Regions from separate parts of the Streptomyces sp. NPDC005266 genome, predicted to be linked through region 4. Evidence: riboswitches for the same ligand, from Rfam matches in the RefSeq annotation. Region 4 holds a riboswitch; each other region holds the start of a gene.

Region 1 (2,192 bases), on a different contig from region 4:
GCGGCGAAGTCCAGGCCGGTGTGGTCGGCGGACCACAGGTCGCCGGCCTGGCCGAAGCCGGCGGTCAGGGTGTACGAGGTGACGGGGAGGGTGTAGGCGGCGGCGAGCTTGGCGCGGCGCTCGGCCTCGGCCTTCTTGGCGGCGGCCTCCTTGGCCTTCTGCTCGGCGGCCTTCTTCGCCGCGGCGGCGTCGGCCTTGCGCTGTGCCGCGGCGTCGGCGGCCTTGTCGGCGGCGGCCTTGGCCGCGGCGATGCGCTGGTCCTCGTCGGCGGCGTTCTGCTGGCTCTCGGCCTGCTGCAGGATGCGGGCGCGCAGGGCCTCGCCGGCGTCGGTGGTGCCGCTCTTCTCGTCCTGGGCGGTCAGTCCGGCCTGGGAGAGGGGGGCCGCGGGCTCGGAGGAGGAGCCCTCGTCGCCGGAGAGGAACGAGCCGATGCCGGGCAGGTCCTTGGCGGCGGGGAGCCGGGCCTCGACCTGGTCGGCGACGTGCGAGAGATCGGGCATGGCGATGGGTGCCGCCGGACGGTCCTTGGCGCTCGCCATGCCGCCGGCGCCGACCGCCGCGATGACGCCGACCCCGAGGACGGCGCTGCTGCGCGCCATGGAACCGCCCCGCTGCTTGACGACGCGGTGCCGGCCGCGGAGGGGAGCGATGGAGTCCTCGGTGGGGTTCCACTCTTCCCAGGGCTCGGGGTCGAGGCCGGGATCCGAGCCCTCGGACGCGCCCCCATCGGCGTTCCGGTCGGCGATCCCCTCGGCGGCGAAGCGGCCGTCCCCAGCGCCCGTCCCGGCGCCGGCGTCAAAGCCGGGGCCGTAGGCGGTGGCGGTCCCGAGGCCGCCTCCGAATGAGCGGTACGGAGCCTCGTCCAGAGCAGATCTGTTGGACGCCACGGGGGCGCACTCCTTTCCTTCCCTCTCGCCTACCGGGTTAGCTGACGGGTTCGGAGCAGGAAGGTCTCCTACGGGTCAGGTTCGACCCGATTCACCCCAAGGTGGTGGTTCCCCGGTTCCCTTGGTGCAGTGTGGTGCTGTGCTGCTGCTGGTGGTGCTGCCGCAGTGCGTACGGGATTCGGCGACGGCGCACGGTACCGCCCTGACGACGGTTGTGACGACCGCGCTGCGTTATCGAACGTTAATGGTTGGCGCCATGTGATTCCAAGCTCTTCTGAAGAATCTGCGCAGCTTTGGCGTGAACTTAGGAACCAAAGATGGACATATCGGGGCGAGTCAGCACCCCCGAAAAGGGCTGGCAAAACCTTGTTCGGCTGATCGTGTGTCAATCGTTACGCGGAGGGATCTCCTCCGACTACGGACGGTGGTCGCTCACGTTCGCCGGCCCACTGCCGCTCACCAGCCCGCTCCCGTTCCCGCTGCCCGCGCCCCCGTTCGTCCGGGCCGGTACGCGGCGGACCGCCAGCAACGCCATGTCGTCCGAAGTGCCGCCACCCGTATGCCGTTCGACATCGGCCACCAGCACGTCCAGCAGCTCCCCCGGCCCCGCGAAGGCATGGCCGCGCAGCCGCTCCACGGGGTCGTAGAACTCGCCGTGCGAGTCGCGGGCCTCCGACACCCCGTCCGTGAACAGCAGCAGCGTCTCGCCCTCGGCGAACGGCAGCTCCGTCACCCGGTCGGGCAAGCCGCTCAGTTCCCCCATCCCCAGCGGCAGCGCGAAGGCCTCCGGCTCCAGCGCGCGCACCTCGCCGTCCCCCCGCAGCAGCAGGGGCGCCGGATGGCCTCGGGTGATCACGCGCAGGGTCGTGTCGGCGCGCGGGAGCTCGGCGAGAACGGCCGTCGTGAACCCCTCCGAGACCTCCATATCGGCCCGCCGGGCGCCCTCGCGCTGCAACGCCCGCTCCAGCCGGCCCGCCAGCCCCTCCAGCGTCGACTCCTGCTCCGCCGCCTCCCGGAAGGCGCCGATGAGGATCGCGACGATCTCCACGGCCTGCAGTCCCTTGCCGCGTACGTCCCCGACGACCAGCCGGACGCCGTGCGGGGTGTCCTGGACCGCGTACAGGTCACCGCCGATCGCGGCGAACCTCTCCGCCGCCACATAGCGCGCCGCGATGTCCAGACCGGCCAGGCGGGCGGGCGGCACGGGCAGGACGGCGCGCTGAGCCGCCTCCGCGACCCCGCGCGCCGAGGCGAGCCGCCGGTCGCTGCGGCGGACGACGCGGTTGATGACGAACGCCAGCAGGG
Region 2 (2,192 bases), on a different contig from region 4:
GAGGCACCGGACGGAACGGCGGCACGGCCGGTGCTGCCGTCGTCGAGGCCGACCTCGACCTCGACCGTGGGGTTGCCTCGCGAGTCGAGGATCTCGCGAGCTACGACGACGTCGATGGACGGCACGAGGTTCTCCTTCGTATGTGTCTGCGGTAGCAGCACGAGCCTAACGGGCCGGGAGGGCTGCACCCCCCGTTAGCCCGCCCCGCGAGACAGGACGTGGCACAAAAACCCGGATTGGCCGCGGATATCCAGATTTCCGGGTGACTGACAAGCCCCGGCCGGACACACCGAGGGGGCGGCGCGCCCGGCCGGGGCTGGATTCTCGGAGGCCGGGCCCGAGCGGAGGCCGGCCGAGGTGGGTCAGCTCAGGTGGAGCTGCTGGCCCGGGTAGATCAGGTCGGCCTGCTCGACGATGTCCTTGTTCAGCGTGAAGAGCTTCTTCCAGCCGCCCTTGACCCGGTGCTCCTTGGCGATCTTGGCAAGGGTGTCGCCGGACTCGACCTTGTACTCGCCGTCACCCTTCTTGACCGGGCCGCGGGTCTGCGAGCGCCCGGCGTGCTCGGGCTCGCTGCGGGTCTCGGCCTTCGGCTGGGCGGGCTGGGCCGCCGGGGCCGACTGCGAGGGCTGGGGGGAGGACTGGGTGGAGGCGTCGGACTGCGCCTGCGAGCCCGAGGAGGAGCCGGAGGAGCCCGAGGGGGCGCCACCGGAGGTCAGGCCCTTACCGCAGACCGGCCAGGCGCCCTTGCCCTGGCTGGAGAGCACCTTCTCGGCGATCTGGATCTGCTGGTCCTTGCTGGCCTTGTCCGCGGTGGGGGCGAACGCGGTACCGCCGTAGGCGGCCCAGGTGGAGCTCGAGAACTGCAGACCGCCGTAGTAGCCGTTGCCGGTGTTGATCGACCAGTTGCCGCCGGCCTCGCACTGGGCGACCTGGTCCCACTGGGACGTGGTGGCGGCGGAGGCGGAGGTGGCGCCGAGGAGCGGCGCGGCCACGGCCGCGCCGGCGATGCCGGTGAGCGCGGCGATACGGGTGACCTTGGACGGGCGGCGGTGCTTGCCGTTGGACTTGAGCATCGTTGGTTCGTTTCCTCACCGACGCCTACGAGGTGAGCTGTCGGGTTCGGGCGTGAGTTGCCCGGCCGGATACGGCACGCCGCATCCGGCTTCACCCCTAGCCGTCGAGCCCGCTTCCACAGGCTTTTCGGCACCTACCTTGGGTCCCCCGCTCCTGCCTTCGGCGCTGACGCGTCGGTACCGGTCGACCGCCGGCAGGATTCGGCGTGACGATCGACGGTGCCCGCGGTAGCGAGCGGAAAGACGTTAAACACACCTGTGGGGAAGGTTCAAACACCTTCATCTCGTCGCAGGATGGTGTTCCCGATCTCACTTGTCGCACATCCCCGCAGGTAGGACCGGGTGCGGAGGGATCGGACAGGGGGAACACGCCGGACGATGTGACGAGAGGTATATCTCACCGGTTCCAGATCGGGCAATTCCCCCCGAATTACCGCCCCTTGGCGGATAGGTCAAGGCGCTGACCAGGGAGGATGAGGTCCGGGTCGGACCCGATGACCTGCTCGTTGGTGTCGTAGAGCCCATGCCACCCATCGGCCAACTCGCCCCGTTGGGCAATCGCTGACAGATTGTCACCCGGTCGGACGGTGTAGTCGTCACCCGTAGAGCCCTGGGCACGGTCCGCGTCGCCGCGGGAGGCATGCTTCCCGGAGGGCCGGGCATCCGCCGTCGAACCGTCGCCCGCGCGCTCTCCCGCGCCTTCTTCACCCCGATGGCGGCCGCTGGGCGCGGGATCGGCGGACGAGTCCGGCGCGTCCGGGGAGGCGGAGGGGTCCGGCGAGGACGTGGAGTCGTCCAGTCCGTCGGGGGACTGGGAGGTACGGGGCGCGTCCGGCTTCTCGGCACTCGGGGACGCATCCGGCGTACGGGGCGTATCGGATGATCCGGAGTCACCGGACGCGTCGGACGGCAGCACACCGTCCAGCAGCCCCCGGCCCTCCTCCGTGTCGCCGCGCTGGGCCGAACCCGGCCGGTCCGGGGTGGCCGTGGAGCCAGGGTCCACATCGGGGGCGCCGCTGCCGTCGGAGAGCCCGGCGTTCAGCGCACAGCTCGGCCAGGCGTCCGGGCCGCGGTCACCCAGAATCGATTCGGCAACGGTTATCTGCTGGGAGCGGCTGG
Region 3 (2,192 bases), on a different contig from region 4:
GACCAGAGTGCTGCCGACCGGCGTGGTGAAGGACGAGGACGAGCGGGTGGCGGTGCCCGTCTGCCGCTTGTGCGGCGTGCTCTTGTGCGCCTGCGCCTGCGCGTGCTTCGCGTCGGTGCGCTGGGTGGCGGTGGCACGGGGCGCGTTGCGGTGGCTGTCGAGGGAGAGCCGCTGACCGGGGAGAATGAGATCCGGGTCGCCGCCGATGACCCGGCGATTGGTCTCGTAGAGCCGCTCCCAGCCGCCCGCGACGTCCTGGGCGTCGGCGATCCTGGAGAGCGTGTCACCGCGGGCGACGGTGTACGACGGGGACTGCGGAACAGCCTTGGGGGTGGCCCTCGGGGCGGCTCTCGGGGTGGCCTTGGGGGCCGCCTCGGTGGTGGCCTTCGGGGTCGGGGTGGCGGATTTCTGGGCGTCCTGGCTGCCGGATGTCTGGCTGCCGGACGCCTGGCTACCGGGAGAGGTGTCCGGGGCGGGGCCGCCGCGCGTCAGGCCGGCCTTCAGCGAGCAGACCGGCCAGGCGGCGGGACCCTGGCTCGCGAGCACCTTCTCCGCGACCGCGATCTGCTGAGCCTTGGAGGCCAGGTCGGCCCGGGCGGCGTAGGCGGTGCCGCCGTACGCCTGCCAAGTGCTCTGGGTGAACTGGAGCCCGCCGTAGAAGCCGTTCCCGGTGTTGATGCTCCAGTTGTTGGTGGACTCGCACTCCGCGACCTTGTCCCAGGTGCTGACGGAGGCGGCGTTCGCCTGGCCGACGCCGATGAGCGGCAGGGCGACTCCGGCGCCGCCGGCGGTGACGGCGAGCGAGGCGCGGGAGACGCGGCGAGGCCGGGGCCGGCGGTGACGTCCGCGTGCAGCCATTGAGCTCTTCCTCTCCTGCGCCTGCGAGGTGAGCTGTCGGGTTCGGGCTGGAGTTGCCCGGCCACCCGCACACGGTGCTGTCCACCGCGGCGCGCGTCTTCACCCCAAGCCGTGCCGCGTGGATCGCGGTACGGCGCCTACCTTGGTTCCCCCGCTCCCGCCGTGACAGGTCGTCGTCACACCCCTCGGCCGACGGCGGGACTCGGCGCTCCGGCGAAGGAGACCCGTGCGCGAAAACGACGGGTGCCGAACAGTAATCACATCGATTTGGTCACGACAAGGCATCGAGACCGTTTGTGGTGAACAGTCCGAAATGGGAAAGGGGCTTACTCGTGTGATCAATGTACTGACACACATAAGGGCGCGGACGCGGGGAAGGGAGACCCGAAAGGGGAATGGACGGGGGGCATCGGGGCACTCGCCCTCGCGGCCGGTGACCCGGCAGACGGCGGACCTGGGAGGTCGCTCATGGTGCGATGGAACGGCACGACGACTTCACGATCCCGGCCGCCTCGGCCACTGGCGTTAAGCGCGCTGCTCGTCGGCGCGCTGCTCGTCGGCGCGCTGGCCACGGCCACGGCCTGCGGCAGCGATACCGGGAACGGGGCGTCTTCGCCCGGGGCCTCATCCGTGGCGGCCGACTCGTCCGCCGCGAGCGCCTCCCCCGGCCCGGCCGCATCGTCCGCGAGCACCGCCCCGCGGAGCGAACGGCCCTCGTCGCCCAGCGCGAAGCCGCCCACGGAGTCGGCGCACACATCCCCCTCGCACTCCTCCTCTTCGGCGCCCGCCGCCGCCTCCGGCGTGCGCCGCATCTGCTCCAAGGGGCAGTTGACGCTGACGGTCGGCCGGATGGACGTGGGCGCCGGCAATGTGTATCTGCCCCTGATCCTCACCAACAAGTCGTCCTCGACCTGCACCCTCACCGGATTCCCCGGCGTCTCGCTGCTCGACTCCACCGGCGCCGCGATCGGCGACCCCGCCACCCGGCGCGGCCCCACCCGCTCCACGGTCTCCCTGCCGCCGGGCGGCAGCGCCTCCACAAGCCTGCACACGCTCAATGAGGGCACGACCGACACCCCGTGCCGGCGCAGCCCCGCCCAGATCCGCGTCTATCCGCCGGATTCCTTCGGGGCGATGAAGGTACCGGTGCGGTCCTTCCGGGTGTGCGGAGGCGTCTTCGAGGTCGAGGCGGTCGGTTCCGGAACGGGCACCTGAGCCCAACCGCCACCCCCTCCGCCCGCCGCACCGGGGACGGCGCGGACGGTCACTCCGGCTCCGGCCCCAGCCCCAGCTCCGCGACGAGCCGGGCCAGTTCGGCCGCCGCCGGGTCGCCC
Region 4 (2,192 bases):
CCCAGGAGACCATCGAGCGCATCGACGCCGCGGCCGTACGGGCCTTCTACGACGCGCATTTCCGGCCCTCGACGGCGACCGCCGTCGTGGTCGGCGACCTCAGCGGCGTGGACCTCGACAAGGCGCTCGCCGACACCCTCGGCGCCTGGAAGGGCGGCACGGCCGCGCCACGCCCCATGCCCCCGATCATCGCCGACGACACCGGCCGTGTGGTGATCGTCGACCGGCCGGGCGCGGTGCAGACCCAACTGCTCATCGGCCGTATCGGCGCCGACCGCCACGACCGGATCTGGCCGGCGCAGGTGCTGGGCACGTACTGCCTGGGCGGCACCCTCACCTCCCGGCTCGACCGGGTGCTGCGCGAGGAGAAGGGCTACACCTACGGGGTGCGCGCCTTCGGCCAGGTGCTGCGCTCCTCGCCCCCGTCGCCCACCGGCGGGTCCACGGGCGCCGCGATGCTGGCGATCAGCGGCTCGGTGGCCACCGAGGTCACCGGACCCGCGCTGGACGACCTCTGGAAGGTGCTGCGCACGCTGAAGGAGGAGGGTCTGACCGACGCCGAGCGCGATGTCGCCGTGCAGAACCTCGTCGGTGTCGCCCCGCTGAAGTACGAGACGGCCGCGGCCGTCGCGGGCACCCTCGCCGATCAGGTCGAGCAGCACCTTCCGGACGACTTCCAGGCGCAGTTGTACGCCCGCCTGGCGGAGGCCGGGACGGTGGAGGCGACCGCGGCGGTGGTGAGCGCCTTCCCCGCGGACCGGTTGGTCACGGTGCTGGTCGGGGACGCCTCGGTGATCGCGGAGCCGGTCAAGGCGCTGGGCATCGGCGAGGTGCGCGTCATCTCCGGCTGAGCCGCGCGGAGTTGGCCGACAGGTCCGACGAGCCACCAGGGGGAAGGGCCCTGGCGTCGTGTGCGGCGCCAGGGCCCTTTCGCATGCCCGTTTCATGGCGAGGTTATGTGTTTGGTTTGTGGTGAGAGCAACAAAAACCCGGATCTGTTTGGTGATCGAATCACGGCCCGTCTAGCGTCAGTGCGGCTGTTCGCCAGTTGCACGCCGCACCCGCGGCACGGACAGTCATCGCCGAGTCCCCGTACGGCGCGAGCCAGGGGAGCCGGGGACCCGTCTTCCTGCGCCGACTTCGTCGCAGGAGGGGCCCGATCCCCAGGGGTGAATCGGACGCCTTCCCCGGCCGGGGGAGGGGCCCGTAGGAGACCTTCCTGCTCCGAACCCGTCAGCTAACCCGGTAGGCGAGAAGGAAGGAAAGGAGTACGCCTGACCATGGCGTCCACCAGTGCCACCGGGAGGCACCGCCGCTCCCACAGGGCCACCGTCCGCACCGGAGCGAACTTCCTGGGTATCACGACGGTCGCCTCGGGCGTCGTCGCCGGGATAGCCGGACCGGCCTTCGCCGCGTCCGACGAGGGCCCCGCTCCCCAGGACACCGGTCTGCGCCAGGCGATCGTGATCGGCGACGGGCTCGCCGACGACATCGAGGACCAGGCGCAGGCCCAGGAGACCGCGGCCCAGCAGGCCGCGGCCAAGGCGCGGGCCGAGGCCATCGCGCGCCAGGAGGCCACCAGGAAGGCGGAGGCGGCGGCGAAGAAGGCCAAGGTGGAGCGCGAGGCCAAGGTGCGCGCGGCCCGCGAGGCCGAGCGCAAGCGCCTCAACACCTTCATGGCGCCGATCTCGGGCTCCTACGTCTCCACCGCCTACCAGGCGTCCAGCGGGCTGTGGTCCTCCGGCAGCCACACCGGCATCGACTTCCACGCCGCTTCCGGCACCTCGGTGCACGCCGTCGGCTCCGGCGAGGTCGTCGAGGCGGGCTGGGGCGGCAGCTACGGCAACAACATCGTCATCAAGATGAACGACGGCACGTACACCCAGTACGGCCACCTCTCGTCGATCGGCGTCTCGGTCGGCCAGAAGGTCACCCCCGGGCAGCAGATCGGCCTGTCGGGCGCCACCGGCAACGTCACCGGCCCGCATCTGCACTTCGAGGCCCGCACCAGCCCGGACTACGGCTCGGACATGGACCCCGTGGCGTATCTGCGCTCGCACGGCGTCAGCGTCTGACCGTCGACATCGCGTGAAGGCCCCGTCCGGCCCGGACGGGGCCTTCGGCATGCCTGCCGCGCGCTGACCAAAAAATATCCATGAAATGCCTTCTGCCATCGGCAATTCTGGCAGCTT

What was found. Region 4 has a riboswitch for cyclic di-AMP ahead of ABZU99_RS25640 (M23 family metallopeptidase). Riboswitches for the same ligand answer to the same signal wherever they lie in the genome.
Positions count from the first base shown of each region.
Region 1: it holds a riboswitch for cyclic di-AMP, as region 4 does, so the genes downstream of both, ABZU99_RS33105 (M23 family metallopeptidase) here and ABZU99_RS25640 (M23 family metallopeptidase) in region 4, are expected to answer to the same signal.
Region 2: it holds a riboswitch for cyclic di-AMP, as region 4 does, so the genes downstream of both, ABZU99_RS29035 (transglycosylase family protein) here and ABZU99_RS25640 (M23 family metallopeptidase) in region 4, are expected to answer to the same signal.
Region 3: it holds a riboswitch for cyclic di-AMP, as region 4 does, so the genes downstream of both, ABZU99_RS05285 (transglycosylase family protein) here and ABZU99_RS25640 (M23 family metallopeptidase) in region 4, are expected to answer to the same signal.

Region 1 is NZ_JBEXHC010000030.1:69,678-71,869, reverse strand. Features, by position in the region: gene ABZU99_RS33105 (M23 family metallopeptidase) at 1-887, opposite strand, end outside; cyclic di-AMP (ydaO/yuaA leader) riboswitch at 899-1,034, opposite strand; gene ABZU99_RS33100 (hypothetical protein) at 1,027-1,149, shown strand; gene ABZU99_RS33095 (PP2C family protein-serine/threonine phosphatase) at 1,303-2,192, opposite strand, start outside.
Region 2 is NZ_JBEXHC010000022.1:40,217-42,408, reverse strand. Features, by position in the region: gene eno (phosphopyruvate hydratase) at 1-125, opposite strand, end outside; gene ABZU99_RS29035 (transglycosylase family protein) at 363-1,073, opposite strand; cyclic di-AMP (ydaO/yuaA leader) riboswitch at 1,081-1,249, opposite strand; gene ABZU99_RS29030 (transglycosylase family protein) at 1,504-2,192, opposite strand, start outside.
Region 3 is NZ_JBEXHC010000002.1:364,010-366,201, forward strand. Features, by position in the region: gene ABZU99_RS05285 (transglycosylase family protein) at 1-858, opposite strand, end outside; cyclic di-AMP (ydaO/yuaA leader) riboswitch at 864-1,041, opposite strand; gene ABZU99_RS05290 (DUF4232 domain-containing protein) at 1,327-2,073, shown strand; gene ABZU99_RS05295 (hypothetical protein) at 2,123-2,192, opposite strand, start outside.
Region 4 is NZ_JBEXHC010000017.1:55,181-57,372, reverse strand. Features, by position in the region: gene ABZU99_RS25645 (pitrilysin family protein) at 1-851, shown strand, start outside; cyclic di-AMP (ydaO/yuaA leader) riboswitch at 1,071-1,266, shown strand; gene ABZU99_RS25640 (M23 family metallopeptidase) at 1,281-2,075, shown strand.